DNA from 4 places in the Paenibacillus sp. JCM 9796 genome. Region 4 is predicted to be linked to each of the others. Evidence: riboswitches for the same ligand, from Rfam matches in the RefSeq annotation. Region 4 holds a riboswitch; each other region holds the start of a gene.

Region 1 (2,201 bases), 2.5 Mb from region 4:
ACCGACGAAGAGACGAGGAACGGTTCGACGCCCATATCGATCAGCCGGGTGATGGCGTTCACGGCACTGTTCGTATGCAGCGTACTCAACACCATATGACCGGTCATCGCGGCGCGGACAGCGATCTCCGCCGTTTCCACATCGCGGATTTCCCCGATCATGACGATGTTCGGATCTTGACGAAGAATCGCCCGCAGTCCCCTGGCGAAACTTAAACCGGTTACCGGATTGACCTGAACCTGGTTAATGCCTTGCAGCTGATACTCCACCGGATCCTCAATCGTAATGATGTTGACGTCCTCATGATTAAGCCTCGACAAAGCGGAATACAGCGTGGTCGTCTTCCCGCTTCCCGTCGGCCCCGTAATCAGTACGACACCGTGCGCGCCTTGAATCCCTTTCATAAACAATCCCAAGTTATGCTCCGAAAGCCCGAGCTTCTCGATATCCGTAAGGGCGCTGCCGAGGTCGAGCACCCGCATCACGACCTTCTCGCCGTGAATAGTCGGGAGCGTGGAGATCCGAATATCGACCTTCCGGAATTCAATATCCATCTCCACCCGGCCATCCTGCGGCAGACGTCGTTCGGCGACGTTCAAGTTCGCCATGATCTTGACCCTGGCAATAATGACGCTCTGCATGTGAGGCGGCAGTGAACGCTCCGTACGCATAACGCCGTCCACCCTGTACCTGATGCGAAGACTGTCTTCCTGCGGATCAATGTGAATGTCGCTGGCGCCGATCTGAACCGCTTGAATTATAATCTGATTCACGGTCTTGACAACCGGCGAATCGTCGTCTTCCCGGGTCTGCGGCCTCGCTTCCTCGATCTCCCGGTTCTGCAGGATTTGACTGATCTGCTCGACCGATTCCTGCAAGCCGTAATAACGCTTGATCGCCCGCTGCAGCTCGTCCCGAGCCGCAATAGTCGGTTCGATGCGAAGTCCCGTGCTCATGCGCAGCTCGTCGATGGCGAAATAATCGAGCGGGTCGGCCATCGCCAGAATCAGCTTGTTGCCTTCCGTACGCACCGGGAGCACTTGATGCTGTTCGGCAAGCCGCTGAGGAATAAGATTGATGACCTTCGGATCGATCTTTTGGCGATATAACTGGATGTGAGGGATGCCCAGCTGGAACTCGAGCACTTCGATCAATTGCTGTTCGGTGATGTAGTTGCGGTTAATAAGAAATTCGCCGAGCCGCATCTTCGTTTCCCGCTGTTCCTGCAGAGCCGTCGACAGCTGCTCTGGAGTCAACAGCCCCGCCTCCACGAGCAGGTCGCCGATCCGTTTCCGTAGAGCCACTACGCGTTCCCCCCCGATCCGAATATGTACCCAAGCCCCAAACGATAAAGTCCTTGAAAACAAAAACAACCCGACTTCAAAAAGTCAGGTCGGTTGCGCTAGTTGCTCACAGCTGTCCAAGCGCCCACATGAAGACAGCCGTTCATCGCATCATCTGAAGAAATAATATGAAAATCATGCCCTATCTACTATTATTTAAGCACAATTCATACGAAGTCGTCAATGAAAAATAGACCTTAAAACCTATAATTTCGTCATAATTCGACAAATATAATTCGAGAAACCTACCGCGGCAAATATCCAGGCCAGCAACAGGCCGACATGCGCCCACACCCCGAACGTCCAGGCGATCGGCAGCGCCAATACTAGCGGCCAAACGAACAGCGCCGGCAGCGAATGCGTTACGCCGCGATGCACCCGAATATAGGTCGAGTAACCGCGAACTCTCGCCAATGTATCGAAATCCGGCCGCTTGCGAACCGACCATCGTCGCCGTCAGCATCGCTTGAAACAAAACCGGATCAGCGGACACCTCCGGATGTAGCATGGCCAAGCCCGTCAGCGTCGTCCCGAATAACAGATGGCTACCCGTATCCATCTCGGACACCCCCTGCCGTTTAGGCGGAATGCGTTTCTTTCCCTGCGTCTTGTTCCGCTTCGGTACGGCATTCCTGCTCCCACCGTTCCTGAGCGTTAAACCAATAAAACCATTGCGCCGGATGTTCGCGTATCACGCGTTCCATGAACCGATTCAACAAACGGGTCGCCTCGGAACGGGTGGAACGGCTGAAAGACGAGGATAAGTGAAGCGCCGGTTCAAACGTTAACCGGTGAACAAACCCGCGATCCCGCCGCCCGTAGAACGGAACAAGCGGCGCCTGCTGTTCGATGGCCAGC
Region 2 (2,201 bases), 1.5 Mb from region 4:
GCAGATTGCGCCTATACGCTGTGAGGAGCAGCCAAAAAAAGCTTAGGGCAGACGCTCCTAAGCTTTTTTTGGCATGCGCCCTTCCAGCGCGTAAACCATGCAAAAAAACGCATCCGTCTTCGGGGTACGTTCCCCGGTAAACGGATGCGCTGCCGGCGTCGGCCGATAGGGTTTCGTTACACTTCCGTCCTCGGCTTCGTCGGATCGCAGCTCATCGCTTTGATTTCCGACACCTGAGACAGCTTAAGCAAGTAATAACACTCCTCCCGAGCCATGTGATCCGCCATCAAGGGCGAAAGCACACCGAGCGCCTGCCCGCTTAAACGGAGCTCTTCCAGCTCGCTCAGAAACTGCTTGAACAGCGTCATTTCAAGCTCAACCTCTTTATTAAACCGGGCTAAAGCCGGGAATTTCTTGATGTTCGTGCGCAGAAAGCCCGCCAGTTCCACCGCTTTCAGGTAATACTCGCGGAATTGCCGGTCGAACGATCTGGCCAGTTCCACCAAACGGGATTCCGTCATATCCAAGCCGGCTGCAATGGAGCCCGCATGGCCGTAGGCGTCCTGGAGCCATACGATGTGGTGGTGCACCGCATCGAATACCGGCGCCGGGCGCCCGGATAACAAGTACCCCAGTACGCGTAAATACTCCTCTGCTTCGTTCACCATATGGCTCAAGAACGCGGGCGGCAGCTGGATTGCGATCTTGCCGATCAAATGCCGCTCCAGCAAGCGCAGCTTGAACGCGCGAAGGTCTTGTGTCAGCCCGTACGCGTCCTGCGTCAAAGCTCCCGCCTCTGCCGGGAACTTATCCGAACGCGCCTTCTTCAGCAAGTCGTCGAATGCTTGAACGAAGCCGAGCGCCCGCTGCGCCTCTTCCCGTTCATCGACCGGCAAGCTTACCCGGATGAACCTGGCATGATCACCGAGCACCTGAAGCCAAAACCGATGTTCAAATAACGCCGACTCGATAACCTCCGAGTTTTTCACAAACATGCCTCCAATGATCCGATTGTTCCGTGCCGGATGGGAATGATCCGGCCACCCCACATCGTATGCTCAGAGGCCCAATCGGGTTCAAAGAAAGCCGCAGTCGTTCGCTGCCTAAGCTATACTAAGCGTGCTTCAGCTGAGGACGGCACATCAAGTAATCGAACAACGGTAGAAATACGTCGTGGTTCGATTCGCAGCAGATCGAGAGCTTCACTTCGCCCATCCAGTAAAACGTGATGATTTGCCGGCTGCGCCCGCGAATCATCTCGACATCCCAATGCGGGGACGTCAGCTCGTACACGTCACGATTTATGAACAATTTCGGTCCTTCAGCAGATAGGAAGACTCCGATGAAATCATCGCCGATTTTCGTGTAAAACCCCTTCTTATTTAAGATGCTGCGTTCCTGGTCCATCGCCGGGTTCTCCTCCTTCATCTATTCACACCAAAAAAAGCTCCCCTGGTCGGGAGCCGCTGTTGAAAGGATCGCGATCACTCCGTGCCTTCGACAACTGGCTGGCATAGCGCTGCTCTCCTGCGCCTAAGCCCCTATAGCTTTGCGTCCGCAGACTTTCGTCCGGGTTGCCCTTATCGAGTGCGCTCGAATTGTGTCTGTTCATGGAGATGTTCTTTATTAAGAATATAAGATAGAAGGTCACGAATACATAGTTCTTTCATCCCATTTTCATAAAAAAAATTGGGAATTTTGTATGATTTTGAATAACCGGTACCCTTTCCAGTAAAAAATGATACCCGTCAACGCGATCATGGCAACCGTTACAAAAAGCGGGCCTCCGCCCCATTGACCGAGCACATAGCCCCGATTACCGGTCCCGGAAATTGGCCGCCCCCGGATCATGTCTGGACGCCGAAATTCGTGCCGCGCATCCCTTCCGGCGTCAAATCAAAAATCCCCGGTGCCCTGAGGCCCGAGGATCTGATCTTCTTGCATGATTTATTTCACGTATTTGCTCGCCTTCTCGATCGCTTCGTCTTCCGTCTTGCCGGTTACATACCGGCCGTTAATGAAGATGAAGGCAAACCGCGAGCACGGGCCGCAATAAGACTTGCAGCCGACTTTGATCTCGGCGTCGGGCACAAGCTTCTGCAGCTTCGGAACGGCGGTTTTCATTCTCATATGTTTGCATTTGTCGCAAACGCGAATATCGTTGACCATGCGGTAATTCCTTTCTTCAAGCGGCTGACACC
Region 3 (2,201 bases), 640 kb from region 4:
CTTGTCAAATGTCAGCGAACGTTGCGGCTATTACTTACTTTGGGCAGCGTCAAGCGCAAGCAAGGTTGTCGTGGCCCGAAACGTTCATGTATTTATTAGGGAAGATGATTGTATTCAGTATTTTCGGTGCTTTGTTTTGGTTTTTCGGTCAAAAGATATCCACTGACATGATCCCTTTATATTCTTTTGCAAGAAAGCTGCTTGGGCCGTTATTGATTTTAATCGGATTGTTTTTGCTTGGCTGGATTCGGCTTCCTTTTCAACTTGGGGCTCGAGTGGCAGGATTTTTTGAAAAATTGGCCGATCGAACCGGAGGAAGGAGCGGAGCCTTTCTAATGGGGATTGCATTTTCGCTAGGATTTTGTCCAACAATGTTTGTTTTGTTCTTCGGTTCGCTTATGCCTTTGGCATTGCAATCAACATATGGCGTAGTGTTGCCATCTGTTTTTGCAATCGGTACCGCAATGCCGTTTTTACTAATTGCCGGGTTTGCTGTAGGTTTCGGGTTAGATCGAGTCATTGTTAAGCGTGCCAAAAGGTGGGGGTTGTGGATACAAAAACTTGCGGGTGTGTTATTTATAGTGCTGGGCATAAGCGATACCTTGACATATTGGACTCTAATGTAAATCATGGGAGGTGCCAACGGAAAAATAATGCAGAGTGAGAGCCACGAGTAGTTGATTAGACCTATTGTGTGATCAAGAAATTTTTCGCGAACTTACAATTTGTGACGCTTCTATAGTTTATCCTGTATCATTCGATATGAAATGATATAGAATCGACAAATATCAACACATTTAAACACGTGGGACTTAGGGCGGTGCCAGAAAAATAAAAATTATGGTATTATAAGGCTATGATTTGGAAGAAATAATAGGAAAAATGGCAAACCAGATCGAAAGGCTGGGACGCAAAGCCACGGGTCTTCTGCACTATTGCAATGATCGCCGGGTTACCCTCACAAATCTCACATCTACGAAAAACTAGACACGGCCGTTTGAGGGTACGTGTCTTTTTGTCGTGATTCTAGAATGAATACGAGGTGATGATATATGGAGGAGCGTGTACGCTATGCTGCAAAAGTTGAAGAAGTCATGCGCTGGCAAGAAAGCAGGATACAAGTATTGCTGGTGGACAGCGACCCCGTATGGCAACAACGGTTGACGGCGTTGATCGATGCTGAGCCGGATATGAGTATATCTCATATTGCAACAAACAAAGAATCGGCTATTCGAGCCAGTATGCAATTGGATTTAGACGTAATGATTCATGACCCGGTGTTACATTCGTCGCAACAGGATGGATTGGATACAATTGCCGAAGTGTTGAAGATCAAATCACTGCCAATCATTATCTTGACTTCACTCTACCAGCCCGAGATCATTGTGGATGCAATGCTGGCCGGAGCGATCAATTATATTACCAAGATCAATTATGTGGATGTCGCAAGTGCCGTCAGGGAAGCGTATCAAGGGCAATCCTCCCTTCACGCCGATGTTGCATCCATCATCCGTAATGAAATTGGACTTGTTAAGCGAAGGGAATTGCATCGAATGCTGACTCCTACTGAAAAAGAAATCTTGCAGTTGATCGGTTGGGGCTATACACAACCGGTAGTTAGAGAATTGCTCGGAATCACGTCTAACACAATGAAGACGCATGTTCGCAATATCATTCGCAAATTCGACGTATCTTCCATTCGCGAAGCAGCGGAAAAAGCGAAACGTAGGCGCTTGTACGATCAACTAGATCGCATCACCTGTTAGCGATTCGTTTCCGATTCGAGCCGTTTCGCGATGGTTTGACAACCAATGATCTGTTGGTATGAGGGAAAAATCACCCTCCTCTTTCGAATGTATTATTGGTAAAATGTGGACAAATGCAGGTATCTACAGAGGAATTTTATTACCAAGTTTGTAGGAGGTGAGAATCAAAAATTGACTTAAGTTGCGAAAAATGGCATCCTTACTGCTTCCTCCACTTTACTAGAGAAGGGACGATGATAATGAAAACGGAGCGTGAACAACCTATAATCATGACGATTAACAGGCAGGCTGGCGGAACAATTTCAGGCAGCATGCACAGCAAGGAGGGAATTGTGATGACGCTGACCCAGCACCCCGTCCCCTATGAGAAAGTAGAATTATGGCTGAAGTCTTACAAGGACTGGAAGGCGAGACTGAAGTACATGCAGTCAGAAC
Region 4 (2,201 bases):
CATATGATCGGTGATTTTCGTCACGATCGCGTTATCGCCGGTTTGCATCCGAATTTTCGTTCCTGGCGGGTACGAGGGAACGGCTCTTACGAAAGCCTTGACCACATCCGCGTTATAGTTGATGCTGCTCGTAGCCATGATGCGTTCCATCGCATCGTGAGGAGCCGCATCCTGCACCGAGATCAGGTTCTCGTACAGATTGCACACGCCGCAAATTTGCGCATACTCGTGAAAGGTTGCCCCGGAGATGCCGCGCGGGTATCCATGGCCGTCGAGGGTTTCATGATGTTGATACGCAATATGCGCCGACAGCAGACTGAATTCGCGAATGCCGCGGATCAGGTTGAAGCCGGCCTCGGGATGCCCCGTCTCTTGTTGCGCCGTCACTTTGCCGATATCGTGAAGCAAACAGCCTACCGCCAAATCGCGAAGCATCAGGTCGTTGTAACCGAGCGCCTTGCCGACCTGGAGCGCCAGCAAAGCCACGTTGACGGCATGAGCGTAAGGCTTCAGCTCTTCCGCAAGCGTTCTCGAAGGCACCGGGATAACGACCGGCCGGCTTTGAACTTCTCTGATCAGACGGCTGACGCCTGTCAGCACATTTCGGATGGGAAAAGCTTTTTTCGCCTTGACGGCGGCATAAGCCTCCTGCACGTTGTCGATGACATCCATCCAGGTGGGCATGTCCATCATTTCTTCCAAGGTGATCCCCTTGGACTCGGCGTCCTCAATGATCAATTGCTTGATGCCGACTTGGATCAGCTTCTCCAGATACCTCGGATGAATGGTGTTGTTGGCCGCAAGCAGCATGCGCCGCTTGTTGTCGTATACGGGCTGAGCCAGCATCATGGCTTGTTCGTTGTATTCGGTAATCGGGATAAATCTCATCAAGCTCACTTCCCTTTTCATCAAAGTCGATTGGTTTGTCCGATGCGCCGCCGTTGAAGTTCCTTACCGCTGCTCCTCGTTACTCGACCTTCAAAAAAGAAACTACCTCAGCCAAATATCAGGTAGTTTGTCGCGATCTAGCCTCGATGGCAGCCCAGCCGTCATAGCTTCCGCATTAGACCTGTGGCTTTGCGTCCTTATCTTTCAATAAGTTTGCCTTTACATAGGTTGTTAGAACTAATTTCCATATAAACTCTTAGCTCAGCATAGCACATACGAACTAATATTGTAAATAATGATCACTTTTTGTCGAAGTAGGGTAAGACGGGGAATTACTTCCCCGGACTCCCCGTCAAACCGTGCATGCGGATTTCCCGCACACGGCTTTCCTTCGTCAGTTCCCCATCTTCAGGAGCGAGTCGTCTTCACCCGTCACCGGGCTGCATATTTCACACCTGAATTAGAAACGTGTGGTGAGTAGGTTTGTTAGAAATACCATGCCAGCTTCTTCCAACGCTTTGTTCGGGATAAGCCTGTTTGAAACCGTAGACTTCTTTTTCCGCATGAAAGCTCGTACTCTCATGCGTGACCATTCGTCTAGCCGCTGAAACTTGCTCTTTACGTTCCCAATCCCAAAGTAATTTCCAAATCCTCGCGACACTTCATTCAGCTTCTTGATCATTTCCTCAAGGTTGTTCCCTTGCTGCCTACGGGTGATCTTGCGGACTTTATCTTTGTACTTCTTTACTTTGGCGTCCGGCAAGATGAGATAATTCTTCCAGAAGTCGAACCCCAAGAAGCGGAACCCTTCGTCGAAATGCACCACTTTCGTTTTCTCCGGATGCATCCGCAGCCGCAGTTCTTCTTCCAGTATCGTCCTCGCCGCTCTATAGGCTTCTTCTGCCTGTTCCATTGTCTTGCAAAGAATGACGGCATCATCCGCATATCTGACCACGGCAAAGCCTCTCTCCTTCATTCCCCAGTCGAAATGATTCAAGTACAAATTCGCAAGCAGCGGACTGATGACACCACCTTGCGGGGACCCGACTTCCGTTTCATGGAACTGGCCATCTTCCATGACTCCCGCGGTAAGCCATCCGCGAATGAGCGTCAGCACTTTCCCGTCAGTTATTCGTTCACGTACCTTTTCCACCAGCATGTCATGCGGTATTTCATCGAAAAAGGACATGATGTCGAGGTCTACCACATAGTCGTATCCGCCGCGTTTTGCTCGCCGAATCGTATGAATCGCTTGGTGCGCGGAATATCCAGGTCTAAAGCCAAAGCTGTAGTAGTAGAAGTCCTGCTCGAAG

The links. Region 4 has a riboswitch for cyclic di-GMP ahead of ACZ439_RS12720 (HD-GYP domain-containing protein). Riboswitches for the same ligand answer to the same signal wherever they lie in the genome.
Region 1: another riboswitch for cyclic di-GMP. It lies ahead of ACZ439_RS00485 (GspE/PulE family protein); the one in region 4 lies ahead of ACZ439_RS12720 (HD-GYP domain-containing protein).
Region 2: another riboswitch for cyclic di-GMP. It lies ahead of ACZ439_RS05645 (hypothetical protein); the one in region 4 lies ahead of ACZ439_RS12720 (HD-GYP domain-containing protein).
Region 3: another riboswitch for cyclic di-GMP. It lies ahead of ACZ439_RS09550 (response regulator); the one in region 4 lies ahead of ACZ439_RS12720 (HD-GYP domain-containing protein).

The regions. Positions count from the first base shown of each region.
Region 1 is NZ_AP043723.1:98,314-100,514, forward strand. It holds gene ACZ439_RS00485 (GspE/PulE family protein) at 1-1,304, opposite strand, end outside; cyclic di-GMP riboswitch class II at 1,385-1,466, opposite strand; gene ACZ439_RS00490 (metal-dependent hydrolase) at 1,548-1,757, opposite strand; gene ACZ439_RS00495 (lysophospholipid acyltransferase family protein) at 1,922-2,201, opposite strand, start outside.
Region 2 is NZ_AP043723.1:1,150,788-1,152,988, forward strand. It holds gene ACZ439_RS05640 (DUF2935 domain-containing protein) at 177-989, opposite strand; gene ACZ439_RS05645 (hypothetical protein) at 1,114-1,407, opposite strand; cyclic di-GMP riboswitch class I at 1,497-1,589, opposite strand; gene ACZ439_RS05650 (YuzB family protein) at 1,948-2,169, opposite strand.
Region 3 is NZ_AP043723.1:2,003,791-2,005,991, reverse strand. It holds gene ACZ439_RS09555 (urease accessory protein UreH domain-containing protein) at 1-626, shown strand, start outside; cyclic di-GMP riboswitch class I at 875-960, shown strand; gene ACZ439_RS09550 (response regulator) at 1,053-1,766, shown strand; gene ACZ439_RS09545 (hypothetical protein) at 2,006-2,201, shown strand, end outside.
Region 4 is NZ_AP043723.1:2,639,062-2,641,262, forward strand. It holds gene ACZ439_RS12720 (HD-GYP domain-containing protein) at 1-888, opposite strand, end outside; cyclic di-GMP riboswitch class I at 1,034-1,116, opposite strand; gene ltrA (group II intron reverse transcriptase/maturase) at 1,349-2,201, opposite strand, start outside.